2 regions of the Weizmannia sp. FSL K6-3076 genome follow, and region 2 is predicted to be linked to the other one. Evidence: riboswitches for the same ligand, from Rfam matches in the RefSeq annotation. Region 2 holds a riboswitch; the other holds the start of a gene.
What was found. Region 2 has a riboswitch for thiamine pyrophosphate ahead of NSS95_RS02965 (MTH1187 family thiamine-binding protein). Riboswitches for the same ligand answer to the same signal wherever they lie in the genome.
Positions count from the first base shown of each region.

Region 1: it holds a riboswitch for thiamine pyrophosphate, as region 2 does, so the genes downstream of both, NSS95_RS07260 (3-oxoacyl-ACP reductase) here and NSS95_RS02965 (MTH1187 family thiamine-binding protein) in region 2, are expected to answer to the same signal.

Region 1 is NZ_JBBOWU010000001.1:1,563,053-1,578,249, forward strand. It holds gene NSS95_RS07240 (class I SAM-dependent methyltransferase) at 134-904, shown strand; gene bcmE (thiamine pyridinylase) at 1,027-2,238, shown strand; gene cytX (putative hydroxymethylpyrimidine transporter CytX) at 2,510-3,847, shown strand; gene thiD (bifunctional hydroxymethylpyrimidine kinase/phosphomethylpyrimidine kinase) at 3,948-4,766, shown strand; TPP riboswitch at 4,853-4,964, shown strand; gene NSS95_RS07260 (3-oxoacyl-ACP reductase) at 5,032-5,793, shown strand; gene thiM (hydroxyethylthiazole kinase) at 5,932-6,744, shown strand; gene thiD (bifunctional hydroxymethylpyrimidine kinase/phosphomethylpyrimidine kinase) at 6,750-7,556, shown strand; gene thiE (thiamine phosphate synthase) at 7,553-8,197, shown strand; gene NSS95_RS07280 (MOSC domain-containing protein) at 8,551-9,207, shown strand; rRNA gene NSS95_RS07285 (16S ribosomal RNA) at 9,608-11,161, shown strand; rRNA gene NSS95_RS07290 (23S ribosomal RNA) at 11,327-14,259, shown strand; rRNA gene rrf (5S ribosomal RNA) at 14,498-14,613, shown strand.
Region 2 is NZ_JBBOWU010000001.1:658,065-673,261, reverse strand. It holds gene NSS95_RS03010 (bifunctional ADP-dependent NAD(P)H-hydrate dehydratase/NAD(P)H-hydrate epimerase) at 1-634, opposite strand, end outside; gene NSS95_RS03005 (DUF4064 domain-containing protein) at 783-1,187, shown strand; gene NSS95_RS03000 (arginase family protein) at 1,530-2,309, shown strand; gene NSS95_RS02995 (homoserine dehydrogenase) at 2,426-3,721, shown strand; gene thrC (threonine synthase) at 3,726-4,790, shown strand; gene thrB (homoserine kinase) at 4,787-5,707, shown strand; gene NSS95_RS02980 (ABC transporter ATP-binding protein) at 5,738-6,487, opposite strand; gene NSS95_RS02975 (ABC transporter substrate-binding protein) at 6,484-7,482, opposite strand; gene NSS95_RS02970 (ABC transporter permease) at 7,479-8,276, opposite strand; gene NSS95_RS02965 (MTH1187 family thiamine-binding protein) at 8,227-8,550, opposite strand; TPP riboswitch at 8,632-8,734, opposite strand; gene NSS95_RS02960 (amidase) at 9,580-11,067, opposite strand; gene NSS95_RS02955 (general stress protein) at 11,191-11,667, shown strand; gene prpB (methylisocitrate lyase) at 11,830-12,756, opposite strand; gene prpD (2-methylcitrate dehydratase) at 12,772-14,229, opposite strand; gene mmgD (citrate synthase) at 14,382-15,197, opposite strand, start outside.

The DNA.
Region 1 (15,197 bases), 900 kb from region 2:
TCATGTTATAACTAGAACCGTTTTGTTGGATTTAAAATAAATAAATGGGAAACTTTTGCACTGGAAAATGGTTGCAAATCATGTTCTGATTCATTTAACAAACAATAATTAAATTTAAGAGGAGGAAATAAAAATGATAACTGGAACTTCTTGGAAGACAGATGATGTTTCAAAAAAATTTAACTCCTACAATGACATGCTTGAAGAAATCTTGGGATACAATTTTATATTCAAACGTATTGGTTCAGTTTCAAACATAGTTAACATTATAGATTTTGGATGTGGTCCAGGCAAAGTTGCGGAAAGATTGTCTCAGATAAACGACAAGTATCATATTATTGCGGTTGATGAGTCCGAAAAGATGCTTAAGATAGCAAATGATCAACACAAAAATGCACAAATAGATTATAAATTAATTAAAAATGATAGCTTGGACTTCTTACCATCGCAATCGATAGATTGCGCGATAATGTGTTTTGTAATTATTAATAACGCAAATGCTGATAGAATCTATAGGATGGTCCACGAAATATATAGAGTGTTGAGGCCTAGTGGTTTGTTCGCTATCCTTGATTCAAATCCAGAAATTTTAGGTGTGCAGTTTACGACATTTAAGAATGGTGAAAAAGGGAAAAAATATAAAAATGGAGATCCTAAGCAACAAATTCTGCACATTCCGAATTGCTCTGATTTAATCTTGAATGATTTTTATTGGTCAAAAGAATTTTATCATGAATTACTTAGTACTACGGGTTTCAAAAAAATTAGATTTTCTGAACCTGTTTTGTCAAATTTGTCAAGGGAGGAACTTAAGAGATATGAAAAAAGATACAATTTCAATTCTTGGGGAAATGAAAAAACTTACTCTCCCTTTATGATCGTTGATTCTGTAAAGCCAGAATAGCTTATGATGTATATGATTTATATTAGGAAGCTTTAAAAAACATTTAAATTATATAAGGAAAGCATTAGATGAAATTAATAGTGGACTAAAATAAAACGCTTATGAACGGGGGTTAGAAAGTCGTGAAAAGAAAAGGTAATTACTTTAGAATTCTATCATTTTTTATCGTTGTAATCCTAGCGTTTAACTTACTGGGAGTTAGTAGCCATGCTAGTATACGTCCAAAAAAAACAACATTAAATGTGGCTTTATATGGTTATGTTCCAGATATTCAACGATTTGAGAAAGCTGTTTTGGAAAAATGGTCACAGAGTCATCCAAATGTGCAATTAAACTTTGTTAATTGGGATAGTTATGACTCGGATCCTCCAAAAAATTTAGATGTTTTTGTGTTTGATGCAATTTATATGTCCTATTTTATTCAACAAAATTATTTGCTTTCAATCCCGTCAAGTCAAATTAGAAACAAAAGGGATATTTTGAAGTTTGCTTTGGACGGAACAACATACCATAATAAGATTTATGCAATACCTCAAATTCTATGTACAAATTTACTATATACGAGAAAAAGTGATAAGTCTTTAAAAAATGTCAAAAACATACCACAACTTTATAACATAATTGGTCAAAGGCAAACTGCTGATATAATCCCACCATATAAAGAGGGTTTGCTTATAGATATGTCAGGTGGAACAACAAAAGCATGCATGTACTTAGAAGCATTAATTGATTTGAATCACAAATACACAGATTATGATGTTTTGCCTGATTTGAATAAGATAAATTCTAATGCTGTAACCAGTTTAAAGATGTTACAAGCAATGGCGGGAAATGAACAAGCTAACTTTTGGCCTGATAACGACGATGCTTATATAAGGGCAAAATGGTTTGAAAACGGGAATGGTCGTGCATTTATTGGTTATTCGGAAGCCATGAGTGCCATGCCAAACTATGTTAATCAAATCAATTTTAAACCCGTATCACTTTCAAGTAGCCGAGATATTCCTCTCTTTTATGGAGATGTTGTTGGTGTGAATTCTCATTTAAAAAATAACGCTAAAAAAAAGAAATTAGCACTTGATCTGGCAAATATAATAGCTTCTAGCGACACTATGATTCAAGCAAGCAAACCTAGCGACAAGAGTCAATCTCCGCAATATCTTTTGCCAGCGAGATATTCTGTCTACCAGTCCCTTGGAGCTGAATATCCTGTATATCAAAAATTACTGAAGATTGCTTCTAATCCTCATAACAGGTTATTTAAAACCGGACCGGATGTACGTGAATGGCTTGATTCAGCTAAACAAGTAATTCCAAAATACTTAGAACAATAATAAATAGGGCTTGCAGAATAGACAAGGGATCCAGACTTGGCAAGAATTTAACGGATAGAAGAAAGCAAAAACAACTTATTATTACAAATCCTTCTATTGTTGGTAACCATTGATGCAAAATTTCGGATAAAAAACCAAAATTCAGCAAGACCTAAACAAGACCGTCCAGAAAAGATATACCGTCATTCTTTTGGTCGTAAAAATGTAATTACCAAACCAATTGTTTTAACAATATATTTCGTTATCAAAAAATGTGAAAGGTCGTTTTCAAATGGAATCGAATGAGAAATTAAAAGTCCCATACTCATTAGAAGTAGTGCCAAAAAAGGAACAGCAAATTGCTTCGTTGCAGATTGCACTGTTATGGATCGGAGCAGGATTAGGACTGGCTGCTATTTTTTCAGGAAATACACTGGCAGGTCTTGGTTTGACGAATGGATTACTGACGATTATCGTTGGCATGCTTGTCGGGTCAGTTCCTATGTATTTCATGTCCCGCATTGGAACAAGAGAGGGAGTATCAGGTATGATTGCTACCCGTGCTTCATTTGGGATTAGAGGTTCTTTTTTTCCGAGCTTGTGCAATGCGCTGCAGTTAATTGGCTGGACAGCTGTGATGATTCTGATGGCAGCTGAAGCCTGTGTATCTTTAAAATTTGCAGGAATTCTTGGGAACCGAGATTTTTGGATTATCTTGATTGGTTTGATCACAACGGTTAACGCGCTTTTGAAACACAATCATTTAAAATGGTTTCAGATATTTACAGTTGGTGCAACATTGATTTTATCCATCATCATGACCTATGCTGTTTTGTCAACAGTAAATGTTGCAGACTTAATGGACAAGAAACCTAAAGGTCATCTTACTTTCTCTCTCGGATTAGATTATGTGATCGGCATGTGCCTTTCCTGGGTTCCTTTGGTTGCAGACTATTCCCGGTATGCAAGGAATATTAACGGGGCCGCACACGCTACATATTGGGGTTATGCGCTATCCAGCATCTGGATGTACTTTGTTGGCTTGCTTTGTACCATTGCTACTGGCCTTTGGAATGCAAGCCCAATTCCAATCATGGGTGCACTGGGCTTGGGTATCCCAGGTCTGCTTATTATTTTTTTTTCCACTGTAACGACAGCTTTTCTAGATGTTTTTTCAGCAGGTGTTTCTGCAAGCAATTTATTTCCAAAGTTTTCGGAGAGGCGTCTTGTATTCATTGCAGGAGTGTCAGGCACACTGATTTCGCTGGTGTTTCCAATTGATAAATATCAAAGCTTTTTATTAATCCTTGGTGCTGTCTTTATTCCCATTGAAAGCATCGTATTGGTTGATTATTTTTTAATCCGTAAACACCTGAAGCTAGCAGACTTGACTAAACCAGAAGGATCGTACTGGTACCGGGGCGGTGTTAATCTGGTAGCTTTCGTCGCTTTTGTGGTTGGTTTTGCTCTCTATGAAGTCAGCTATTTTCAAGCTTGGCCAATTGGTTCGTCATTTATTAGTCTGATTATTACGGCAGTCCTTTATTATTTCCTTATGAGACTTCTTCATAGGGATCAATTTTCAAAGGTTAGAAGCAGTGGCATATACAAGAATCATGCAGCAGGCTGATAAGTTATTTTCAAAAACATTATAACAAATGGATGGGATCCAATCTGTCAAATGCAGAAAAAAATAATACTATGATCATTTTAGAAGAGGTGTATATTAGATGAGACCACAGGTATTAACAATTGCAGGAACTGACAGCGGTGGCGGTGCAGGTATTCAGGCCGACCTGAAAACTTTTGAAGAGAGGGGTGTCTACGGCATGTCTGTAATCGTTGCCGTGACAGCGCAAAATACAAAAGGAGTTCAGGGAATTTTTCCAATGCCGGTTGACAGCATTGTCCGTCAAATGGAATCCATTGCGGACGACTTTTCAATTGCAGCTTTAAAAACGGGTATGCTGTTTGATGCAGAACGCATAGAAGCTGTTGTTGACGGAATTAAACGATTTAAATGGAGGCCGCTGGTTGTGGATCCGGTCATGATTGCAAAAGGTGGGACACATCTCGTTGCTCCTGAAGCAATTGCGACGATTAAAAAGAAATTGGTTCCGGTTGCTGATGTCATTACACCGAATACACCGGAGGCGGAAGTTCTGTCAGAAATGACGATACGTACTGATCAGGACCGGGAGCACGCAGCACGACTGATTCTCAAAAGAGGGGCAGGTGCTGTGCTGTTAAAGGGCGGACATGATCTGGTTACATCAGAAACTGTTCGTGATTGTCTGGTGACGAGGGAGCAGACAATATGGCTCGAATCCAAACGCATTGATACCGTTCACACTCATGGAACTGGTTGTACATTGTCTTCATTGATTACAGCTGAGTTGGCGAAGGGCCATCCCTTAGAAGACAGCGTAAAAACAGCTAAAAAATTATTGACAAGAGCAATCTCTGAGAGCCCGGGAATTGGGCATGGACATGGACCAATTGCCCATTGGGTATTAAGAGATGAAGATGGAGAAAGATTACAAAGCTAAATTCACATAATATAACCCCTGCCGGTGATTTTCATTAAGCTTTACAAAGCATAATAGAAAAGCTATAATTGAAAAAAGTAAATCTTTCAAACTACTAGGGGTGCCCGGATTTGGCGGGCTGAGAGAAAAACCGGCGTTTTTCAACCCTTTGGACCTGATCCGGATCATACCGGCGTAGGAAAGTAGGAATTTGTAAAAAAATTTCTTGCTGATGAAGTCAGGTCTTTTCGGGCCTGGCTTTTTTGCATGGGAAGGGGTGGGACAAATGAAACTGGATGAGCAGGTGGTTGTCGTCACAGGCGGAAGCAGGGGGTTAGGCAAAGCAGTTGTAAAAGCTTTTGCAAGAGAAGGGGCGGGCGTTGTCATCAACTATTTTGAGAGTGAGGGGAAGGCAAAGGATCTTCAGAATATTTTAGGAGAAAAAGCGGTTGCCCTGAAGGCGGATGTAAGGGATCCGGCGCAGGTAAGAAAGATGTTCCGGCAGGCCGAAGCTTATTTTTCCAGGCCTGTCACGACAATTGTAAATAATGCCCTCGTGCATTTCCGCTTTGATCCGGAATCCCGGCACGATGCTTCCCGAATTTCGTGGGAGGAATACAGCTTGCAGATGGAAGGTGCGGTTCGCGGCGCATTAAATACCATACAGGCCGGCCTTGCGGAAATGAAACGGCTGCATTTCGGCAGGGTGATCAATATTGGCACAAACCTGTTTCAAAATCCGGTTGTCGCCTACCATGATTACAATACGAGCAAGGCAGCGCTCCTCGGCTTCACCCGGAGCATGGCGAAAGATCTGGGGCAATATGGCATTACCGTTAATATGGTATCCGGCGGCCTTCTGAAAACGACGGATGCAAGTGCAGCCACATCTGAAGCGGTTTTTCAATTGATTCAGGAAACTACTCCGCTGCAAAAGGTGACAGAACCGGAAGACGTTGCGGATGCCGTGTTGTTTTTTGCATCGCCATGGGCGAGGGCGGTAACCGGACAAAATCTCGTCGTTGACGGCGGACTTGTAATGGATTAGGCGGATGGACCTTACCCTGCAAGAAAATCCCCATTTAGAGGTATGACAACGATTAGGTGTAAATCAAATGCCTGTGAAATTTGGAGAATACGCGAGTAAATGAGAGACAATTGTACTTTATTGAAGGAGGGAATGGAAATGGAAAAAGAAAAACCAATTGAACTGCTTGAAAAAATCAGGGAAGCCAATCCGCTTATCCATAATATCACGAATATTGTGGTGGCTAATTTTACAGCAAACGGGCTGTTGGCACTTGGCGCATCTCCGGTAATGGCCGATGCGGTGGAAGAAGTTGCCGATATGGCGAAAGCGGCAAATGCGGTCGTGTTAAATATCGGCACTTTGAACGAAAAAGCCGTCGAAGCAATGATTTTGGCGGGAAAGTCTGCAAATGAAAATGGCGTTCCGGTCGTCCTTGATCCGGTAGCTGCCGGTTCAACCCGTTACCGGACAGAAACGGCAAAAAAATTGCTGAAAGAAATCCGCTTCACATCCATCAGGGGAAATGCCGGAGAAATCGCCAATCTGATCGGAATAGATGCCAAAGTAAAAGGCGTCGATGCAGGAGATACCGGCCTGGATACGGGCGAACTCGCTTTAAAAGCGGCAAAAACGCTTCATACTACGATCGTGGTAAGTGGCAAGACGGATGCGGTGTCAAACGGTACAAACCTTTATCTCGTACATAACGGCCACCCGCTTTTAACAAAAGTCACCGGGACAGGCTGCCTTTTGTCCGCGGTTTGCGGCGCTTTTCTCGCTGTTGAGAAAGATCCGGTCCAGGCATCTGTTTCGGCGCTTGCGATTTACGGCGCTGCTGCGGAAATCGCAAGAGAAAAAACAGGCGGGGATTTGCCGGGCAGTTTTCAAATGGCGTTTTTAGACCAGCTGGCAGAAATAGGAGCTGAAGAAATCCAAAAATATGCCTCTTTTGAAAAGAAAGAAGGGTGAACATCATGAAAAAAGCACTCACGATTGCCGGTTCTGATTCCGGGGGCGGTGCCGGCATCCAGGCGGACTTGAAAACATTTCAGGAATTAGAAGTATACGGCATGTCCGTGATTACCGCGGTGACGGCACAAAATACACGCGGGGTCCAGGGGGTATTTCCGCTTGGTCCCGAAGCAGTCTCCCGCCAATTGGCGTCCATTGCCGAAGATATGGGGACAGATGCACTAAAAACCGGCATGTTGTTTGATTCCGGCATCATCGAAGTGGTCGCGGAAAAAATCAAAGCCTACCACTGGGAAAAACTCGTTGTAGACCCGGTGATCATTGCAAAGGGCGGGGAAACCCTTTTGCAAAAGGAAGCGGTTAAAGCCTTAAAAAGCCAGCTGCTTCCGCTCGCCTTCATTGTGACGCCGAATCTTCCGGAAGCGGAGAAACTGGCAGGAATGCCCATCCGAAATACTGATGATATGAAGGAAGCGGCACGCATCATTGCGGATTGCGGTCCCCGGTATTGTCTCATTAAAGGCGGACATCATGAGTCTTCCCCAGTTTCGAGCGACTTGCTTTTTGACGGGGCGAACTTTTACGAATATACAGCGAAAAGATACGTAACTAAAAATACGCACGGCACCGGCTGTACGTTTTCTTCGGCGATTACGGCAGAATTGGCAAAAGGCGCGGATATATTTGCTGCTGTGTCGACAGCAAAAGCATTCATTACCGCGGCGATCGAAGACGGCATTCAAATTGGACATGGGCACGGGCCGACGAACCATTGGGCCTACCAAAAAAGGAGAATGAATAACCGATGACAGGCGAACATTTGCGTGACGCATTGAAACTGTATTTTATTATGGGCAGCCCGAACTGCACGCTGCCGCCGGAACAAGTGCTGGAAAACGCCATCAGAGGCGGCGTCACCCTTTTTCAATACCGCGAAAAAGGAAAAGGTGCACGAAAAGGCGAAGAAAAGAAAGTGCTTGGTGAAAAATTGAAGTGGGTATGCCAAAAAAACGGGATTCCTTTTCTTGTAAATGATGACATTGCACTTGCTTTGGAACTGGATGCTGACGGTGTGCATGTCGGGCAGGAAGATGAACCGCTGGCATCCGTACGGGAAAAGTTGGGGGATAAGATTATTGGCGTCTCGGCCTATACGTTGGAGGAAGCCAGGCAGGCAGCAAACGGAGGCGCGAATTATCTTGGCGTTGGCCCCATTTTTCCGACGAAATCGAAAGAAGATGCGAAAGCGGCGAAAGGGACAACCGTCATTCGCGAAATCCGCCAAAATGGCATCCGGATTCCAATTGTCGGAATTGGCGGCATAGGGCCGGGCAATGCAAAAAGCGTCATAGAAGCAGGGGCAGACGGCGTTTCCGTCATTTCTTCCATTGCAGGCGCGGAAGATGCGGAAGCGGCAGCTGCCCTGTTGAAAAGGGAACTCACTTTATAATGAAGGCGTAAACCCCCCTGCGCCTTTTGACAGTTTAAAAATGGAATCAAGATAAGCCGGGTGTAGGAGCCTGGCTTTTTTGGTGCCAAGCAGGCTGAATGGCGGTGAATTTTTTGCGAGAATTTTTCAATATCTTGATTGATAAAACTTTTGTTCTTGTGATAAAATACAAACAAACATTCTGATAAAATAATGAAGCGATAAAAATTTTAGAAACCTTTCTGCAAAAGGATTGAAAACAGCGAATTCGGAAAGCTGAACGGGAGACCCGCGGGATTTTCTTAAAATGTTTTTCAAAATTTACGCAAAGGATGGTAAAATTTAGATAGCAATTTGGGGAAGGAGCGAACGTGATGGCGGACGGTGTTGTTGTTTCGGTAAATACAGGCAAACCAAAGGCGCTTACCTATAAACAGAAAGTGGTGCAGAGCGGCATTTTTAAAATACCGCAGGAGGGCCCGGTATATCTGGCAAAAGAAAATTTTGAAGGGGACAAGCAGGCGGACCTTGTTCATCATGGCGGAGCGGATAAAGCAGTCTGCGTGTATGTTGGTGATCATTTTCCAGTATGGGGGGAGAAATTTAACCGAACTTTTGAGCCGGGGGCATTTGGCGAAAATATTACGCTCTCGGGATGCTCGGAAGCAGATATCCATATCGGTGATGTTTTTCAAATGGGGGAAGCGATTGTGCAGGTATCACAGCCGCGGGAGCCTTGTTATAAAATTGCTGCGAAACATGGATTGGACAGTTTTCCTGCCGACATTGTTGAAACCGGTTGGTCCGGCTTCTATATGCGTGTGCTTGAGGAAGGCTTTGTCCGGAAAAATGACAGCTTTATCCTGCTTGAAAAAGGGGAAAAACAGCTTTCCATTCTGCATATCAATAAAATCAGATACCATGATAGAACAAATTTTGATGCGATAGAAGAAATTTTAAGTGTAAAGGCACTTGCCGGCGACTGGCAAAAAGCATTCCGAAAATTATGGATGAAAAAAGGGAATGGATAAAAGAAGCGGCAGCTGTGACAGCTTTCTCCAATGTAAACATACGAAGGAGTACTGCGGTTCCCTGAAAATGACCGGTACGTATGTAACTGAGGAAGTTCAATGCCGTTCCGCCATCTTAACTCGCAGCATAGATCCCTGTTTCTTCATTATATTATGGAGCAGGGATCTAAAAAAAGATGGAAAACATTACCTTGCTCTATCATATTGACTTAAGTTACGAATAAGTGATATGATATATGAGCTGGCCCGTTAGATGATTAAAAAACGGGTTTAAAAAAAGATGTTGACAGCGAATTGATATTTTGGTATAATAATTGATTCGCTGAAAAACAAAGCGATTGTTCCTTGAAAACTGGACAAAACGAAACGTCAAATTCTTTTTGAGCTTTTATCAAACATCTTTACTGAGAGTTTGATCCTGGCTCAGGACGAACGCTGGCGGCGTGCCTAATACATGCAAGTCGTGCGGACCTTTTAAAAGCTTGCTTTTAAAAGGTTAGCGGCGGACGGGTGAGTAACACGTGGGCAACCTGCCTGTAAGATCGGGATAACGCCGGGAAACCGGGGCTAATACCGGATAGTTTTTTCCTCCGCATGGAGGAAAAAGGAAAGACGGCTTCGGCTGTCACTTACAGATGGGCCCGCGGCGCATTAGCTAGTTGGTGGGGTAACGGCTCACCAAGGCAACGATGCGTAGCCGACCTGAGAGGGTGATCGGCCACATTGGGACTGAGACACGGCCCAAACTCCTACGGGAGGCAGCAGTAGGGAATCTTCCGCAATGGACGAAAGTCTGACGGAGCAACGCCGCGTGAGTGAAGAAGGCCTTCGGGTCGTAAAACTCTGTTGCCGGGGAAGAACAAGTGCCGTTCGAACAGGGCGGCGCCTTGACGGTACCCGGCCAGAAAGCCACGGCTAACTACGTGCCAGCAGCCGCGGTAATACGTAGGTGGCAAGCGTTGTCCGGAATTATTGGGCGTAAAGCGCGCGCAGGCGGCTTCTTAAGTCTGATGTGAAATCTTGCGGCTCAACCGCAAGCGGTCATTGGAAACTGGGAGGCTTGAGTGCAGAAGAGGAGAGTGGAATTCCACGTGTAGCGGTGAAATGCGTAGAGATGTGGAGGAACACCAGTGGCGAAGGCGGCTCTCTGGTCTGTAACTGACGCTGAGGCGCGAAAGCGTGGGGAGCAAACAGGATTAGATACCCTGGTAGTCCACGCCGTAAACGATGAGTGCTAAGTGTTAGAGGGTTTCCGCCCTTTAGTGCTGCAGCTAACGCATTAAGCACTCCGCCTGGGGAGTACGGCCGCAAGGCTGAAACTCAAAGGAATTGACGGGGGCCCGCACAAGCGGTGGAGCATGTGGTTTAATTCGAAGCAACGCGAAGAACCTTACCAGGTCTTGACATCCTCTGACCTCCCTGGAGACAGGGCCTTCCCCTTCGGGGGACAGAGTGACAGGTGGTGCATGGTTGTCGTCAGCTCGTGTCGTGAGATGTTGGGTTAAGTCCCGCAACGAGCGCAACCCTTGACCTTAGTTGCCAGCATTCAGTTGGGCACTCTAAGGTGACTGCCGGTGACAAACCGGAGGAAGGTGGGGATGACGTCAAATCATCATGCCCCTTATGACCTGGGCTACACACGTGCTACAATGGATGGTACAAAGGGCTGCGAGACCGCGAGGTTAAGCCAATCCCAGAAAACCATTCCCAGTTCGGATTGCAGGCTGCAACCCGCCTGCATGAAGCCGGAATCGCTAGTAATCGCGGATCAGCATGCCGCGGTGAATACGTTCCCGGGCCTTGTACACACCGCCCGTCACACCACGAGAGTTTGTAACACCCGAAGTCGGTGAGGTAACCTTTACGGAGCCAGCCGCCGAAGGTGGGACAGATGATTGGGGTGAAGTCGTAACAAGGTAGCCGTATCGGAAGGTGCGGCTGGATCACCTCCTTTCTAAGGAAATTAAGGAAAACTTCGTTTTCCACAATTAAGTTTGACGTTTCCGTTTTGTTCAGTTTTGAAGGTTCAATCCTTCAGTATGTGTTCTTTGAAAACCGGATAGGAGAAACAAACCAAGTAAACCGAGAATCGCTTATTTTTGGATTTAAACCTTTTTATGGTTAAGTTAGAAAGGGCGCACGGTGAATGCCTTGGCACTAGGAGCCGATGAAGGACGGTACAAACACCGATATGCTCCGGGGAGCTGTACGTAAGCTTTGATCCGGAGATTTCCGAATGGGGAAACCCCCTGTCTTTAATCGGACAGGATTCCTGCCTGAATCCATAGGGCAGGAAGGGCACACCCGGGGAACTGAAACATCTCAGTACCCGGAGGAAGAGAAAGCAATTGCGATTTCCCAAGTAGCGGCGAGCGAACAGGAAACAGCCCAAACCGGAAGGCTTGCCTTCCGGGGTTGTAGGACACTCATATGGGAGTTACAAAAGAACAGGTTAAGTGAAGCGGCCTGGAAAGGCCTGCCGGAGAAGGTAAAAGCCCTGTAACTGACACTTCGTTCTCTCCCGAGTGGATCCTGAGTACGGCGGGACACGAGGAATCCCGCCGGAATCCGGGAGGACCATCTCCCAAGGCTAAATACTCCCTAGTGACCGATAGTGAACCAGTACCGTGAGGGAAAGGTGAAAAGCACCCCGGGAGGGGAGTGAAAGAGATCCTGAAACCGTGTGCCTACAAGTAGTCAGAGCCCGTTAACGGGTGATGGCGTGCCTTTTGTAGAATGAACCGGCGAGTTACGGTCTCATGCAAGGTTAAGCTGAAGAAGCGGAGCCGCAGCGAAAGCGAGTCTGAACAGGGCGAAAGAGTATGAGGCCGCAGACCCGAAACCAGGTGATCTACCCATGTCCAGGGTGAAGGCAAGGTAACACTTGCTGGAGGCCCGAACCCACGCACGTTGAAAAGTGCGGGGATGAGGTGTGGGTAGCGGAGAAATTCCAATCGAACTTGGAGATAGCTGGTTCTCTCCGAAATAGCTTTAGGGCTAGCCTCAAGCGAAGAGTTTTGGAGGTAGAGCACTGTTTGGACGAGGGGCCCTCATCGGGTTACCGAATTCAGACAAACTCCGAATGCCAAAAACTTATGCTTGGGAGTCAGACTGTGAGTGATAAGATCCATGGTCGAAAGGGAAACAGCCCAGACCGCCAGCTAAGGTCCCAAAGTATACGTTAAGTGGAAAAGGATGTGGCGTTGCTTAGACAACCAGGATGTTGGCTTAGAAGCAGCCATCATTCAAAGAGTGCGTAATAGCTCACTGGTCGAGTGACGCTGCGCCGAAAATGTACCGGGGCTAAACGTATCACCGAAGCTGCGGATGGACACCGTATGGTGTCCGTGGTAGGAGAGCGTTCTAAGGGCGTTGAAGCCGGACCGGAAGGACCGGTGGAGCGCTTAGAAGTGAGAATGCCGGTATGAGTAGCGAAAGAAGGGTGAGAATCCCTTCCACCGAATGCCTAAGGTTTCCTGAGGAAGGCTCGTCCGCTCAGGGTTAGTCGGGGCCTAAGCCGAGGCCGAAAGGCGTAGGCGATGGACAACAGGTTGATATTCCTGTACCGCCTCTTCACCGTTTGAACGATGGGGGGACGCAGGAGGATAGGGCAAGCGCGACACTGGTTGATCGCGTCCAAGCAGTTAGGCCGGTGCGGAGGCAAATCCTTCGCGCCAAGGCGGAGCTGTGATGGCGAGGGAAATTTTAGTACCGAAGTTCCTGATTCCACACTGCCAAGAAAAGCCTCTAGTGAGGTGAAAGGCGCCCGTACCGCAAACCGACACAGGTAGGCGAGGAGAGAATCCTAAGGTGAGCGAGAGAACTCTCGTTAAGGAACTCGGCAAAATGACCCCGTAACTTCGGGAGAAGGGGTGCTTTTTGGGGTGTATGCCCCGGGAAGCCGCAGTGAATAGGCCCAGGCGACTGTTTAGCAAAAACACAGGTCTCTGCGAAGCCGCAAGGCGAAGTATAGGGGCTGACACCTGCCCGGTGCTGGAAGGTTAAGGAGAGGGGTTAGCCGTAAGGCGAAGCTCTGAACTGAAGCCCCAGTAAACGGCGGCCGTAACTATAACGGTCCTAAGGTAGCGAAATTCCTTGTCAGGTAAGTTCTGACCCGCACGAAAGGTGTAACGATCTGGGCACTGTCTCAACGAGAGACTCGGTGAAATTATAGTACCTGTGAAGATGCAGGTTACCCGCGACAGGACGGAAAGACCCCATGGAGCTTTACTGCAGCCTGATATTGAATTTTGGTACAGCTTGTACAGGATAGGTAGGAGCCTTGGAAACCGGAGCGCCAGCTTCGGCGGAGGCATCGGTGGGATACTACCCTGGCTGTATTGAAATTCTAACCCGCACCCCTTACCGGGGTGGGAGACAGTGTCAGGCAGGCAGTTTGACTGGGGCGGTCGCCTCCTAAAAGGTAACGGAGGCGCCCAAAGGTTCCCTCAGAATGGTTGGAAATCATTCGCAGAGTGTAAAGGCATAAGGGAGCTTGACTGCGAGACTTACAAGTCGGGCAGGGACGAAAGTCGGGCTTAGTGATCCGGTGGTTCCGCATGGAAGGGCCATCGCTCAACGGATAAAAGCTACCCTGGGGATAACAGGCTGATCTCCCCCAAGAGTCCACATCGACGGGGAGGTTTGGCACCTCGATGTCGGCTCATCGCATCCTGGGGCTGTAGTCGGTCCCAAGGGTTGGGCTGTTCGCCCATTAAAGCGGTACGCGAGCTGGGTTCAGAACGTCGTGAGACAGTTCGGTCCCTATCCGTCGCGGGCGCAGGAAATTTGAGAGGAGCTGTCCTTAGTACGAGAGGACCGGGATGGACGCACCGCTGGTGTACCAGTTGTCTTGCCAAAGGCATCGCTGGGTAGCTATGTGCGGAAGGGATAAGTGCTGAAAGCATCTAAGCATGAAGCCCCCCTCAAGATGAGATTTCCCACAGTTTATACTGGTAAGATCCCTGAAAGATGATCAGGTTGATAGGTCCGGGGTGGAAGCGCGGCGACGCGTGGAGCTGACGGATACTAATCGATCGAGGACTTAACCACGAAAAGCGGAAGCGCCTCGCTCATCGGCGTACGGATTTCGGAGCTTTCGACTGAGATAAAGGAAACACGGCGAGCCCCTAAAGGCGAGCCGATGTTGACTTATCGTAGGGAGAAAGCGTAGAAATACGCTAGCCGATAGGCGCTGGAGCTAGACAATTCTCAAAGTTAGAAACGCATTCTCCGTTTACAGTTTTTTCTCCCATCCGGTTTTCAGGGAACACATCCCAAATTATACAGGTCCGGTGATGATGGCGGAAAGGTCACACCCGAACACATCCCGAACTCGGAAGTTAAGCTTTCCAGCGCCGATGGTAGTTGGGGGTCTCCCCCTGCGAGAGTAGGACGTTGCCGGGCCAAAGCAAGCCGCAGATTACGATCTGCGGTTTTTTCATGCACTTTATAAATCTGGTAGTTGGTCTTCGTTTAAATGGAACGCTCACATCAAATGAAGTAGTTGTTCTTTTAAATGGCTGCAGTTATGATATCCGGAAAAACAGATCGGCTTCAGTTTCATGTACGTCATCAAACATTCCGGTTTCCTCCTTTAGTGTCCAAATAGATCATATTTTCTAACAAGGTGAACTGAACCAAGCCGGCTGGGTTATTTGTTTTTCGCCTTTTTAATTTTATGATCAATGACGGAAATTCCGGTAAACTCTATCAATAAAATAAGAGGAATGACAAGACTGTTTACGGTTTTAAAATATAATACTACTATAAGAAACAGGAATAAAATGGCAGCACTAAAAATATATCTCAATTTCAGGAAGCGAACGATCTGTTTATTGGGTATGTTATTCATATGATGGGATTCTTTTATAAAAAAGGAATCGATTTTAGACAGTTTCTTCGTTTTCATAAGAACGAGATACCGGTAAAGCAAAAAAAGTATAAGAATGATCATAGCAAAACCTAACACAGTATTTATCACTGTATCA
Region 2 (15,197 bases):
CTGACCAAATTTTCCATTTTGAAGTATGCGGCAGGCCGATCCCGACAGCCTTTGTTTCGCCGAAATAAGCGGAAGAAGGGAATAACAGGCTGGACGGTTTCAAACCATGGAGAGAAAACGTATAATCTGCGTGTACGGTATGCGGATCGGCATCACCCGTATCCCCCGCCACTCCCGTCGGTACGTCAATGGCGGCCACTTTTGCCTTCCGGGTATTGATCCAATCGGTTACTTCTGCAAGATCATCCCTGAGCGGCAGCCTTGTACCAATGCCAAGCAGCCCGTCTGCGATCCAGTCATAATGTTTCTCACGGTCAAAAGGGGCTGCTTCAAAGCCGCATGATTGAAAATAGGAAAAATGCTGCGCAGCCTCTTTCGTTTGCGGCAGGCCTAAAGGAAAGATCAAATCCGCGTTGTATCCGTTCAGTTTTAAATAGCGGGCAAGTACAATCCCGTCCCCACCGTTATTCCCTTTGCCGGAAAGCACCGCAATCGTGTCGCGTTTGGAAAGGAGCGGTGCAAGGGCGCGGTACAGACCGCTTCCGGCATTTTCCATCAGCGTAAACGTATCCATGCCGAAAGAAGCTGCATTTGCATCGGCTTCCTTAATTTCTTTGCTTGTATAAATTTGCATGGCCAAACACCCCCGTTCTCATAGTTTTATTGTAACACTGCTTGAATGCGACAACATAAAATTTCTAATTTCCGAATCCTTTTTTTGTTTTTTTCGTATTTATGGAAGGGAATGGGTTTTATAGACAAGAAAGAAAGGGGTGGTAAAAATGAAACGAACTGCTGAAATTGTACTGAGCATCATTGGCGCGGTGCTAAACGGACTTGCCACAATCCTCGTTATCTTCTTTACGATAGCCATGAAAAGCCAAAGTATTATCGACCAGCTGAAAAATGATGCCTCCATACGGGAAGCCGACTTTCAAACAGTCCTTCATACGATCCAGGCGCTCGGCTGGGGAATTGCTGTGGTGCTTATCATCGGAACGGTGATCGGCATTGTCGCCGCTGTTCAACTGAGGAATAACAAAAGGCCGAAGCTGTCAGGCATTTTGCTTATTATCGGTGCATTGCTTGTGTTCTTTTTCACCGTCGGATTCGGGGTGCTCCCGGCGCTGCTTTACCTGATTGCGGGCATTTTGAGCCTCGTGCGCAAACCGCCGGTCATCGTTTAATCGTTTAATAGAGCATGAGCCTTCCTGCATGAGGGAGGCTTATTTTGATGCAAAAAAATAAATACGGCCAAGCGCGATTCCGCCTTTCATGCCAGCTAATCCGGCAATTAAAAAAGCCGGATGAAGATTTCCTGTCAAACGGAACACGGGAGCACGGCGTTTGCCGGTGGCCGTTTCAAAAATTTACCTGTATCATCATCTTCCCGCTCCTTCCCGCCTGAGCCGGAAACGATGCGTGTTTCAAAAAAATGTGATAAAATCATAATAAATCGTTTCAATATTCCGCCATTCAAAGGAACCTGCTTCAACCCGTTCTGTGAATTCTTAAAGGAGATGAAAGAGATGGGTTTATTGCATAAAGGTGTCACGATATTGGCTTTTGACGAAACGTATGATGAACAAAAAAGGATCCAGTCTTTTCCCCATGAAACTATTAATCTGAAACATATCCGCCATACCAATCTTTTTTGTGAAAAACAGGCGCTTTTCCAAATTGAAACGGCACTGGACCGCCGCAAACAAAAAGGCATCACCTTTCTTGGAAGTGGCAACTACCATTATGTGACCTCCCTGCTTTTAAAAAAAGCGCCGAAACCGTTCACCCTTGTGCTGTTCGACAACCATCCGGACATGGACGACAGCTTTGAACAGACACTGCTATCATGCGGGTCATGGGTTTCCTACGCCTTAAAAACGAACCCGCTGCTGAAAAGAGTTGTCATCATCGGCCCGACTTCTTTCAAAACACATCGCCGCCCGCCACAAACCGTCCAAATTTTTCCTTTTAACGGCCGGAATCTTGAAAACCGGAAACGGATTTTATCCGCCATTCCAACAGATACCGTCTATATCAGCATTGACAAAGACGTCCTTTCCCCGGCTTTTGCCGAGACAAACTGGGATCAGGGGAGGATGGGCAAGCAGGAATTGCTGTCCTGTATTTCGGCCATTCTCGATCAAAAGCAAGTATTCGGCATCGATATATGCGGGGAAACCGCAGTCTCGCCGGCTGAACGCTTTCTCCCGCATGCATTTGAAATAAGCCAAAAAAACGACGCCATGAATGCTGAAATCCTCGAAGTTTGCCTGGAGCGGCACCCGCAACCAGCACTGCACGTCTGATTCTTTTTCTTACTTTTTAAAAAAGAAAGACTTGATCTTCCTCTGTAATCATGCTTTAATGTCTATTATACAAAGACATTTGTTTTCTGTAAAAATACATAAAGAGGTGTGATCAAATGAAATCGGACGTTTCAATCGGACTGCTTGGACTCGGAACCGTTGGCTGCGGCGTTGTCAAACTGATCCGGCAGCATCAGGAGGAACTCGTCCATCAGCTTGGGCGTGAAGTAAAGGTGAAACGAATTCTCGTGCGCGACACCGAAAAGGACCGCGGTGTAGACATTGATCCCGCCTCTGTCACTACAAATCCCGATGAGATACTAAATGACCCGGAAATCGATGTCGTCGTTGAAGTGATGGGCGGAATTGATGAAGCCCGCCGGTACATTGTCAAGGCGATTGAAAATAAAAAACATGTCGTGACCGCGAACAAAGATTTAATTGCTCTCTATGGCCCGGAGCTTCAGGAACTGGCCTGGAAAAACCAGTGTGACTTGCTGTATGAGGCAAGCGTCGGCGGCGGCATCCCGATTATCAGGGGGCTTACAGACGGCCTTGTTTCCGACCGGATCCAAAAAGTGATGGGGATCGTCAACGGGACAACCAATTTTATTTTGACCAAAATGATGGATGAAGGCGTTTCTTATGACGAGGCGCTGAAAGAGGCACAGGAACTTGGTTTTGCCGAAGCTGACCCGACATCAGATGTGGAAGGCCTGGATGCGGCAAGGAAAATGGCGATTTTGGCAAGGCTCGCATTCTATACAAATGTGAAACTTGAAGATGTGGAAGTGGAAGGCATTACCCATCTTTCATCCGCAGATTTGCATTATGGGAAAACGCTCGGGTATACGATGAAGCTGATCGGCTTGGCGGAATGCCAGGATGAACATATTGAAGTGAGCGTGCAGCCGGCGTTTATCGCCCAAAACCACCCGCTTGCTTCCGTGAAAAACGAATTCAATGCCGTTTATATTAACGGGGAAGCAATCGGCGAAGCGATGTTTTACGGGCCCGGCGCCGGAAGCATGCCGACTGCGACCGCGGTCGTGAGCGATTGTATTGCCGCGATTAAAAACATGCAGCTCGGCGTGAACGGCCGGAACCTCAGGGGCCCGCGCTTTGAACGGAAACTCATGCCGCCTGAGCAGCGCTACGGGCAATTTTATATCCGTATGCATTTAAAAGACCAGGTCGGCGCATTTTCTAAAATTACAGCCGCCTTCAGCGCCCTCAATATCAGCTTTAAACGGATTTTGCAGACGCCTGATAAACGCGATGAGCTTGCGGAAATCATCATTGTTACCCACAAAGTGTCGCTCGACCGTTTCCAAAAGGCGCTCGAACAGTTAAATGAAATGCCTGTTGTCAAAGAAGTGAACAGCTACTACCGTGTTGAAGGAGAGGCATAAAAACATGAATCAATGGCCAGGATTACTCAAACAGTACAAATCATTTTTACCCGTCACAGACAAAACACCGGAACTGACATTATTTGAAGGCAATACGCCGCTTATCCCGTTTGCCCGCCTCTCGGAAAAGCTCGGCGTGGAATTGTACGGAAAATTTGAAGGTTTGAACCCAACCGGCTCTTTTAAAGACCGCGGCATGGTGATGGCGGTTGCGAAAGCGATCGAAAACGGCAGCAGGTCCGTTATCTGCGCCTCCACCGGCAACACTTCCGCTTCTGCGGCCGCCTATGCCGCAAAAGCCGGAATCCGGGCAATCATCGTGATCCCGAGCGGAAAAATCGCGCTTGGCAAACTGGCACAGGCCGTTATGTACGGCGCTGAAATCGTGGAAATTGATGGCAATTTTGACCAGGCGCTTAAAATCGTCAGGAAAGTAAGCGAAACTTCGCCTGTTACACTTGTAAACTCGGTTAACCCTTACCGGCTGGAAGGCCAAAAAACAGCGGCTTTCGAGATTTGTGAGCAGCTGGGTTCAGCACCCGATGTCCTTGCCATCCCGGTCGGCAATGCCGGAAACATCAGCGCGTATTGGAAAGGATTCAAAGAGTTCAATGAGAAATTCGAAACCGGCCTGCCGGAAATGCACGGCTTTGAAGCGGAAGGCGCAGCTGCCATCGTCCGGGATCGGGTGATCGAAAACCCGGAAACGGTCGCAACCGCGATCCGGATCGGCAACCCGGCAAGCTGGAAACTGGCTGTCAACGCCCGCGATGAATCAGGCGGCGTGATTGACTCAGTGTCAGACCCGGAAATCCTTGATGCGTTCCGGCTGCTCGCCCGCAATGAAGGAACGTTCGCCGAACCGGGTTCATGTGCGTCCATCGCCGGTGTCATCAAGCAGGTCAAAACGGGACAGATCAAAAAAGGGAGCAAAGTGGTTGCTGTCCTGACCGGAAACGGGCTAAAAGACCCGCAAACCGCCATGTCCCAAGTCGAAGTCCGGCCTGCCGTGCTGCCGGCAACGGAAGAAGCTGTGACAGATTATCTTTCAAATGTGATCCATGTATGAACAGGCTGGTTATCCGCGTCCCCGCAAGCACGGCAAATCTCGGGCCCGGATTTGACTCAGTCGGCATGGCGCTCAACCGTTTTTTAACGCTTGAAGTACGCGATAGCGAGGAATGGGTTTTTGAACAAGTATCACCCCTTTTGCCGCCGCTTCCGAAAGACAGCGACCCTTTTATCTTAAAAATTGCGCGGCAGGTTGCGGATTTATACGGCGTGCAGCTTGCCCCGTGCAAAGTCATTGTTGACAGCGAAATTCCGCTTGCCCGCGGGCTTGGCAGCAGCGCCTCAGCCGTTGTGGCCGGCATTGAACTGGCTAACTTTGCCGGAAATCTCGGGCTTTCGCTTGCGGAAAAGCTGGACATTGCCTCCCGGATCGAGGGGCATCCGGATAATGTCGCAGCATCTTTGTTCGGCGGGCTCGTTGTTTCAGCCGAGCAAGGGGACGGACGAGTCGAAGTCGTGCCGTTTTTTGACATTATGGCGGATTTGCTCCTGTTTATTCCCGGTTATGAGTTAAAAACGGAAGATGCGCGCAAAGTGCTTCCTGATTTTTATGCACGGAAAGAGGCAGTAAAAGGAAGTGCGGCCAGCAATCTTTTTATTGCGGCGCTCATAAGCGGCCAGTACGAACTGGCCGGAAAAATGATGGAACAGGACCGTTTTCACGAGCCGTACCGGACAAAATTGATCCCCGAATTTTTGGAGATCCGCCGGCTGACCAAATCACTCGGCGCGTACGGGACGGTCATTAGCGGCGCCGGCCCGACGGTTATTTCACTCGTGCCGTCCGGGCAAGCAGAGGCCATGGCAGAAACGCTCCACGCCCATTTTCCGCATGTACTGGTTGAACCGGCCAAAATTGACCGGACCGGCCTTTCCGTCGAAAAATATGCGGCATCCAATATGCTGAACTTATAAAAAAGGTTTGGAGCATCTCCAAACCTTTTTTTATTTCCCCAAAAATGAGGCAAGTTCTCTTAACAGTTCATCTTTGTCTTTTTTCAACGCATCCGAAGAGAGCATCTCCCATTTCCGCGGGCGCGGCAAATGCACCTTCAATTCGTGGATGATGGCGGACGGCTGCTGCGACATGACAAAAACACGGTCCGATAGCAGCACGGCTTCATCAAGATCATGGGTAACCATAAGAATCGTCTGGTTTCCTTTCTCCCATGATTCGAGCAGCCAGCGGTGGACATCCATTTTAGTAAAGGCATCGAGCTTCCCGAACGGTTCGTCTAGCAGCATAACCGGTTTTTCGCATAAATACGTGCGCAAAAAGCTGATCCGCTGCCGCATGCCGCCAGAGAGCGAGGCGGGATAGTGGCCGGCGTAATCCTCAAGGCCAAACTGCCGGAGCACCTCCATCCCCCGCAAAACCCGTTCCCGTTTCCGCACCCCTTTTATTTCAAGCGGCAAAACAATGTTTTGCAGTGCCGTCCGCCAAGGCAGAAGCAAATCCTGCTGCGGCATGAAACCGGCGGCATCCTGAACCCCATCCGGTTTGCCGTCAAGCAGCACTTTGCCGCCATTCGCCTTTTCAATCCCGGCAATGATATTTAACAGCGTGCTTTTTCCGCATCCGCTCGGCCCGATAAAAGTACAGAATTCACCTTTCCGGATCGTTGCGGAAATGCCTTCCAGCACTTTTTTCCCGCCAAATGTTTTCGTAATACCTTCCAATTGCAAATACGTCATGGCCGGTTTGGAAGAAATTCGTTTGTGTAGGCAGCCTTGATGTTGATTTTTTTCTTAATGACTTTATGGTCATAAAGGAAGTCCATATAACGGCGCCACACTTCTTCCTTCTGTACCCCCCATTCCGCGGCATCGTCCTGGTACTTCGTGCTTAGCCACTTCTGGCTGGCGCGGACAAGCCCTTTATTTGTATCCGGCACGTCCTTAATCAGGATATCGGCGGCCTGTTCCGGGTGCTTGATTGCAAATGTATAGCCTTGAGCCGTAGCCTTCATAAAAGATTTGACAAGAGGTTTATCCCCTTTGGCCAGTTTTTCGCTTGTAATGATGACCGGGCTGTAATAATCAAGCGCAGGGTCGAGATCTTTGACCATGATAAGATTCAGTTTTTTCCCGCTCCGCTCTGCCTGGATGCCGTCCCAGCCGTAATAAATCCATTCAAAATCCGCTTCACGCCCGATTGATTTGAAAAAATCCGTCTGGCCGAGCACAATATTTTTTACTTTGCTGTAGTCGGCGCCATATTTTTCCATGACCGTTTTGATGACGGCTTCTTCAGACGGCGAACCCCAGCCGCCGTAACGTTTTCCTTCAAAGTCTTTCGGAGAAGTGATGTTGTCTTTTTTCAAAGAAGCAAAGCCAGAAGTATTGTGCTGGATAATCGCGGCAATGGACACAATCGGAATTCCTTCCGTCCTTGCCGTGGTGACATTTTCCTGATAGCTGACCCCGAAATCCGCTTTCCCGGAAGCCACCATTTGTTCAGCCGTAATATTGTCCCCCGGCTGGATGATTTTCACATCCAGGCCCTGCTTTTGAAAATAGTGTTTTGTTTTAGCTACATACAGGCCGGTATGATTGGTGTTCGGAAACCAGTCCAGCACAACCGTCACCTTTTGCAGCGCTTTTTTGCTGTTTTCTTTCTGCCCGCTGCTGGTGCATCCAGCAGCAAGCAGCAACATGGCCGCCTGCAAGATGATTAACATTTTCCTCATTGATGATCTTCCTTTCGGTATACCCATGGTGCGGATAGCCTTTGCAAACATTCAACAGCGCCGTATAAAAGAAATGTGAGCCCAATGATGACAGCAGAGATAGCAAACAGGCGGGCCGTCATAAAAGATTTCGTCGCCCTTGTCAGCATGACGCCGAGCCCTTCGCTTGCGCCGAGCCACTCACCGATAATGGCACCCATCACACTATATGTAACGGCAATTTTTAAACCGGAAAAAAAGTAAGGGAGCACAGCCGGAAATTTGACTTTCCGGTATAGCTGCCATTTTGAAGCATGCATGGTCTTTAACAGTTTCACCAAGTCATCATCCACCGTTTGAAACCCTTCCAGGATGCTCAATGCCAGCGGGAAAAAGCAGATTAAAATGACCACAATGATTTTTGACTGGAGCCCGAATCCGAACCAGACGATTAAAAGCGGCGCAATTGCCACAATCGGAATCGTTTGCGAAACGACCAAAAGCGGCCGGACCAGCATCCGGAAAACGGGAACCATATCCATAAAAACGGCAATCGCTGCGCCAATCACAATGGAAAAGGCTAGTCCGATCAATACTTCTTTTGCAGTTTGCCAAATATTGGGCCAAACCATCCATTGCAGGCTTTTCAATTCCTGCCATACTTCCGTCGGTTTTGGCAGCATCCATTCACTGATATGAAAGCCGGCCGTTACCCCTTGCCAGACGAAGAGCAAAAAAATGAGCCAGGCAGCCGTGAGCGCCGTGTTAACGAACCGGCTGCGGCGTTTGTTCGCGATATTTTGCAATTTTTTCATCCATTGTCACCCCGGTGCTTGGCCGGTAATGGATTTTGATCGATGTGAGGACATCAATCGCACCGGCTTGGACGCAAGCATCCTGCGCTTTTTTGATGATCTCAAGCAGCTCGTCAAGATCGCCTTCCATCGTCGTTTCCATTGCCCCGACTTCATAACGTACGCCGGCGTTTTGGACGACTTCGATCGCGCGGTCGACGACACCGTATAAGTCATCACTTTTAATATGCGGAACAACTGAAAAAGAAACCGTTACTTGATTCGATTTTTCCATCAAATTCTCCTCCTTTTTTTCAAATAAAAAAGCTTTCATTGCATGCGCAAGAAAGCCTGTCCATCCAAAACATGCCGAAACATGCTTCAATATGAGACTCCCTACGCTGGCATTATCCAGATCAGGTGAAGGGTCGATGCAAAGCGGCATCCTCTCAGCCAAACCGGCTCCCCTGCTTTTTTTCCTTGTAATTTTATTGTAACATGAAAGCCATCCTTTTTGGCAAAAAATTTTCAATAGGATGGTGCGGTGCGCAAGCCGGCCTTTGCCTGCCTTGGTAAAGATTGGGGCGTTAAGATAGCGGGGATTTTTGACGGCCTTCCTTAACATAGAACGCCTCTACGTTAAGATAGCATGTCTTTTTTTCGGACTTCCTTAACGTAGAACGCCTCTACGTTAAGATAGCATGTCTTTTTTTCGGGCTTCCTTAACATAGAGCGCCTCTATGTTAAGATAGCGGAACTTTTGGGCAGCCTTCCTTAACATAGGACGTCTCTACATTAAGAAAGCATGACTTTTGGGCGGGCTTCCTTAACATAGAACGCCTCTACGTTAAGATAGCGGGCATTTTTTTCGAGCTTCCTTAACGTAGAACGCCTCTACGTTAAGGAAGCGGGACTTTTGGACGACCTTCCTTAACATAGAGAGTTCTACGTTAAGATAGCGGAACTTTTTGCCGGCATTCCTCAACATAGAACGCCTCTACATTAAGAAAGCGGGCATTTTTTTCGAGCTTCCTTAACGTAGAACGCCTCTACGTTAAGGAAGCGGGACTTTTGGGCAGCCTTAACATAGGACGTCTCTACATTAAGAAAGCATGTCTTTTTGTCGAGCTTCCTTTCTATGTTAAGATAAATCCTGCTTTTTTCACCCTTCCTTAACATAGAACGCCCTACGTTAAGATAGCGGGGATTTTTGGTCTCCTTCCTTAACGTAGAGTGACTCTACGTTAAGGTAGCGAGGATTTTTCGCGGCCTTCCTTAACGTAGAGTTCCAACCCGTGCGTAAGTAACGCCGCTTATTCATGCTTTAAAGGCAAGGGTTTCCCTGCATGCCAACCCAAAGTTCCGACTGTTCGAGCGCATAAGCGACATCCAGCAGCCAATGTTCATTTCCTTTCGGCGCAACCAGCTGTACCCCTAAAGGAAGCCCGGCCGCTGTTACATGAACCGGCAGGCTGATCGCCGGCTGCCCGGTTAAATTGGCCAGCTGCGTAAACGGGGAAAACGTTAAGCTCGGTTCAAACATATCATAGACAAGTGCCTGCTGCTTTTCTTTCGGAAGTCCGGTAACGCCAAACAAGCGATCCCGCTCTTTCCCGGTTTGGGTAAGTTCCCCGATTTTCGGTGCCGGAAACGCGGTTGAAGGCGTGATATACAGGTCATAAGTCTCATGGAAAGCAGCCATTTGTGCTGCGGCTTTATCCCACTCCGCAAGGCTCTTTGCGTATTCCGCCGCCGTGACATTTTTCCCGGCAGCATACAAGACCCACGAAACCGGCTCCATATCTTTTTCCGTAAGCGGGCGTCTAAGTGCGCTTTCCAAATCCGAAAGTTCCGCCGCCATTTCCCCGCAGTTCATTAAATAATAGTTTTCCATCAGCCGCCTGCCGTCAACACCGTTTTTGGCTTCTTCCACAAGATGGCCCTCCTGCTCCAGCCATTTTGCCGTTTTATAGACAGCCTGTTTTGCATCGCGGCTGACAGGCGTCCCGACCGGCGATTCAACCGAAAACGCGATCCGGTATTTTTTCGTTCCACTCCGCTCTAGTTCCTTTACATATCCCGGAAAAAGCGGCGTTTGAAAAGCAGCGGCGGGCTCTACCGTTTGTAGCACATCGAGGAGCGCTGCACTGTCTCTGACTGTTTTTGCCAGCACAAAGTCAATAGCCGCCCCTTGCCATTGCCGTCCACGGCCCGGCCCGACCGGTGTCCTTCCCCTTGTCGGCTTTAATCCTGTTAAACTTGTAAAAGAAGCTGGGATGCGGATCGATCCGCCGCCGTCACTTGCACCGGCAACCGGTACCATCCCGGAAGCCACCGCAGCCGCGGAACCACCGCTTGATCCGCCGGGTGAAAAATGGGGATTCCACGGATTGCGCGCCGGACCATAAAGTTCAGGTTCCGTAATATTTTTTAATCCAAATTCCGGTACGTTTGTATGTCCGAGAATGATAAACCCCGCTTCCTTCAATTTTGCCGTAAAAAAAGCATCTTCTCTGGCACGGTTTTGCTGGAGCAGTTTTGATCCGGATGTGAGCAGCTCGCCCTTTACTGCCTGAGAAAGGTCTTTCAGCAAAATCGGCACGCCGGCAAATGGCTGCTCATCTGTACGGAGCGTGGCCGCTTCCTTTTTTGCTTTCTCAAACCGTGTCCGGATGACGGCATTTAAACGCCTGTTTGTTTTTTCAATCCGGGCCATTGCCGCCTCAAGCACTTCTTCCACACTTACTTCTTTTCGCTTTACGAGTCCGGCCAGCCCTGTTGCATCATACGATAGATATGCAGATTCTTCCATCTCTCTCCCTCCATTTAATTCTATATTGACTGAATTTTATGGAGATGTCAAAACCTATGAAACTCGTTTAACCCTTTTTCTACCGGGTAAAAATGCACTATCACCATTAGGAGGCAGATAGAGATGGCAAAAGAAGTAGTTGGTATTTACACAACGTTGCAGGAAACGATTGACGTAGTAGACCGGTTGACCGCACAAGGCTACAGCACTTCCAATATTTCTATTATTTCAAACGGGAATGATGGAACTTTATTGAAAAAGCAGACCGGCGCAAATGTGGACCACACCACCACTGTCCAGGATGAACAAAACAGCTCTGTCTGGGAGAAAATCAAAGGGTTCTTCAAGCCGGACTATTATGATGAAACGACAAGAAAACTGACCAATCTGGATCTCCCGCAGGACGAACTGGACCGCTATTCGACTGAAATTGATGCCGGACACTATCTTGTGCTCGTAGACAATGATGCTTCTGCCCTCAATGAAACGGCCGCTCCCAGAACAGCCGATCCTGCCACAGAAGTTTCCGGCCAAACAACGGCATCCGGGTTGAAAAACGAATTTGGCGAAAACTACTCAACGTCGCAAGAAAAAAGGTAGATGTTCGCGAAAAAGTGCTGGATGTCGAAAAAAACCCTTGCATTTAAAATTTTTGCCAAAGCTGTCAGTATCCATTTTGCTTATTGAGTAAGCCCCAAATAGGCCGGCCGCTAAGTTTAAAAGGGCAAACCCGCACGGAAAAGGCGGGTTTGCCCTTTTTCTTTACGTTGATGAGGAAGGATCAGGCGTAACAGGCAGAATCGTTTTAGCGATCGACTGGTCGAGCGCTTCAAATTCCTCTAAAGAAATCGTGCTGTAAAGCTCTTTTCTCGTCTGCATGTCGGAAAGGGCATTTTTTTGCGTGCCTTCGTTTTTGATTTTTTCAAACACCCTTTCATAAGCTTTTGCGGCAACGCGCAGCGAAGTAACCGGATAAATGACCATCGCGTATCCCATTTCCTGAAATTCTTCCGCCGTATAATACGGGGTTTTACCGAATTCGGTCATATTGGCAAGGAGCGGCGCTTTTATTTTTTTCGCAAACAGCCGGAATTCATCACGGGACTCGAGCGCTTCCGGAAAAATCGCATCCGCCCCCGCTTCCACATACGCCTCAGCTCGCGTCAAGGCGGAATCCAGCCCTTCGACGCCTCTTGCGTCCGTACGTGCGACAACTACGAGGTGCGGTGCCACACTTTTGAGCGCCCGGATTTTTTCGCGCATGTCGGATGTCTCCACAAGCTGTTTGCCGTTTAAATGCCCGCATTTTTTCGGAAGCTGCTGGTCTTCAATCTGAACAGCCGCAACCCCTGCTTCAACCATTTCGCGGGCGGTGCGGGCAACGTTCAGCACGCCGCCAAAGCCGGTGTCAATGTCAACAAGAACCGGTAAATCGGTGGCACGCACGAGATCGCGTGCACGTTCCGCCATTTCCGTCAATGTGATCATGCCAAGATCCGGAATCCCTTTGCTCGCGGTATAGGCAGCGCCTGATAAATAAAGCGCCTCAAACCCTGTGTTTTTTGCAATGAGTGCCGCCATTGCATCATGCGCGCCGGGGATTTGCAAAATGCCTGGCGCCTGTATGCGTTCCTTAAACCGTTTGGCAAGCGCCTCCTGTGAAGACGGGTGATTGACAATCCAAACCATGGTGCAACATCCTTTCTACAAGGTGAATAAATTGACGAATTCATGAACGGCCATTTTTTCAAGCGCTTCTCCCGCAAGGCAGGCTTCTTTGATCCTTTCCTGCTGCTTCGCGGAATAGTGGGTGGCGATATTATCCGAAAACTTGGTGATAATTTTCGGGATCGCTTCTTCCCTTCTGAAGCGGTGGCCAAGCGGATACTCGACTTCCACATTTTCAGTTGATGTGCCGTCTTCAAAAAAGACTTGTACGGCATTCGCGATGGAACGTTTATCCGGATCAAGGTAATCGATGCTGTATTGTTTGTTTTCAACAACTGCCATTTTTTCCCTCAATGCATCAATGCGCGGGTCAGCGGCGACTGCGTCTTCATAATCGTCCGCCGTAATATTGCCTTTGATCAGGCCGACAGCCGTCACATACTGGATGCAATGGTCGCGGTCAGCAGGGTTATAAAGCGGCCCTTTTTTGTCAATGATGCGGATGGCGGACTCATGCGTCGTAATTGTAATCCGGCTGATTTGATCCAGTTTCCCAGCTACAACCGGATGGAGTTTGACTGCGGCTTCTGCTGCCGTCTGTGCATGGAATTCTGCCGGATACGATACTTTAAATAAAACATTTTCCATCACATAGGAACCGAGCGGGCGGGCCAGTTTCAGTTCTTTCCCTTTGAACATCACGTCCTGGAATCCCCACCCGGGTGCGGAAAGCGGCGTTTGATAACCCATCTCCCCTTTCATCGCAATCAGCGCAAGCGCCACGCCCCTGCTGGTTGCATCGCCGGCCGCCCATGATTTGCGCGAACCGGTATTCGGCGCATGCCGGTATGTGCGCAACGGGCCGTTATCAATCCAGGCGTGGGAAACGGCGTTCATGATTTCGTTTTTCCCGCCGCCGAGCATTTTTGTCGCAACAGCAGCTGTAGCCACTTTGACAAATAAAACATGGTCAAGCCCGACGCGGTTCAAACTGTTTTCCAAAGCAAGCACACCTTGGATTTCATGGGCTTTGATCATGCCCTCGAGCACATCGCGCACTTTTAGCGGTGCTTTCCCGTTGGCAACGCGCGTCCGGCTCAAAAAATCCGCAACAGCAAGGATGCCGCCGAGGTTGTCGGAAGGGTGCCCCCACTCCGCCGCGAGCCACGTATCGTTATAATCGAGCCAGCGGATCATGCAGCCAATATTAAACGCCCCCGCAACCGGATCGAGCACATAGGAAGTGCCCGGCACATGCGTCCCGTTCGGCACGGTTGTACCCGGAACGATCGGACCGAGCATTTTTGCACACTCCGGAAAACGGAGGGCGAGAATGCCGCAGCCGAGCGTATCCAAAAGCCCGTAACGCGCAGTCTCAAAAGCTTCGGAACTCGTAATCTCTTTGTCTAGCACATAACGGGCAATTTCTTCTATCAGGGCATCCCGCTCCCCTGTTTTTTCATTTACAGCTGTTGTACCGGCCAATTTAAACATTCCCCTTTCCAAACTTCATCTGCAGTGCAACACCGGGTCCTTAAGACAGCGTTTTACCCCAGCTTTTTGTTCACTTTATCTCTTAATGGTCCCGCCTTTTTAAAACCTCATCTTGCGAATGCAAGCCATCCGGTCGCAGGCCTTTTTAAAACTTAATCTTGCGGATGCAAACCGCGCGGGCCTTTGTATTGGACGCGCGGACGGAACAGGCGGTTGTTTTCATGCTGCTCCATCACATGTGCGCACAGCCCGACCGTTCTTGAACTGAAAAAGATCGGCGTATAAAGCGGAATCGGAATGCCGAGCATCCAATAAACCGGGGCTGCATAATAATCGAGGTTCGGATAGAGCCCTTTTTCCTGCGCCATGATTTTTTCCCCGGCTTCGCACATTTCAAGCAGCGAATGATCCCCTTTTTCCGCACAAAGTTCTTTCAGCGCTTCTTTCATCATCAAGGCGCGCGGGTCCATCTTTTTCATGTAGACGCGGTGGCCGAACCCCATTACTTTTTCTTTGTTTTTCAGTTTCGTATAAAGCATTTCTTCAAATTTTTCCACCGTGCCGGCTTCTTTCAGCATCTCCATCACCGCTTCATTGGCGCCCCCGTGCAGATGGCCCTTGAGCGATGCCACTGCGCCTGTTAACGCCCCGTATAAATCGGACAAGGTGGACGCAATGACCCTTGCCGTAAAAGTCGAATTCGGCAGTTCATGTTCGCTGTACAGGACAAGGGAACGGTCGAAAATCTTTTCTTCCTTTTCCGAAGGGACTTTCCCGGTGATCATGTACAGGAAATTGGCGCTGTACGACAAATCCTGCCGCGGTTCAACCGGGTCCTCGCCATTTAAAAGATGGTAGCTGTTTGCAACAATGTTCGGCACATTCCCGAGCAAATGGTATGCACGGTTTAAATTGGCTTTACGGGAGCGGTCCAGCAGGTTTTCATCATACCCCGCCAGCGCTGAAAC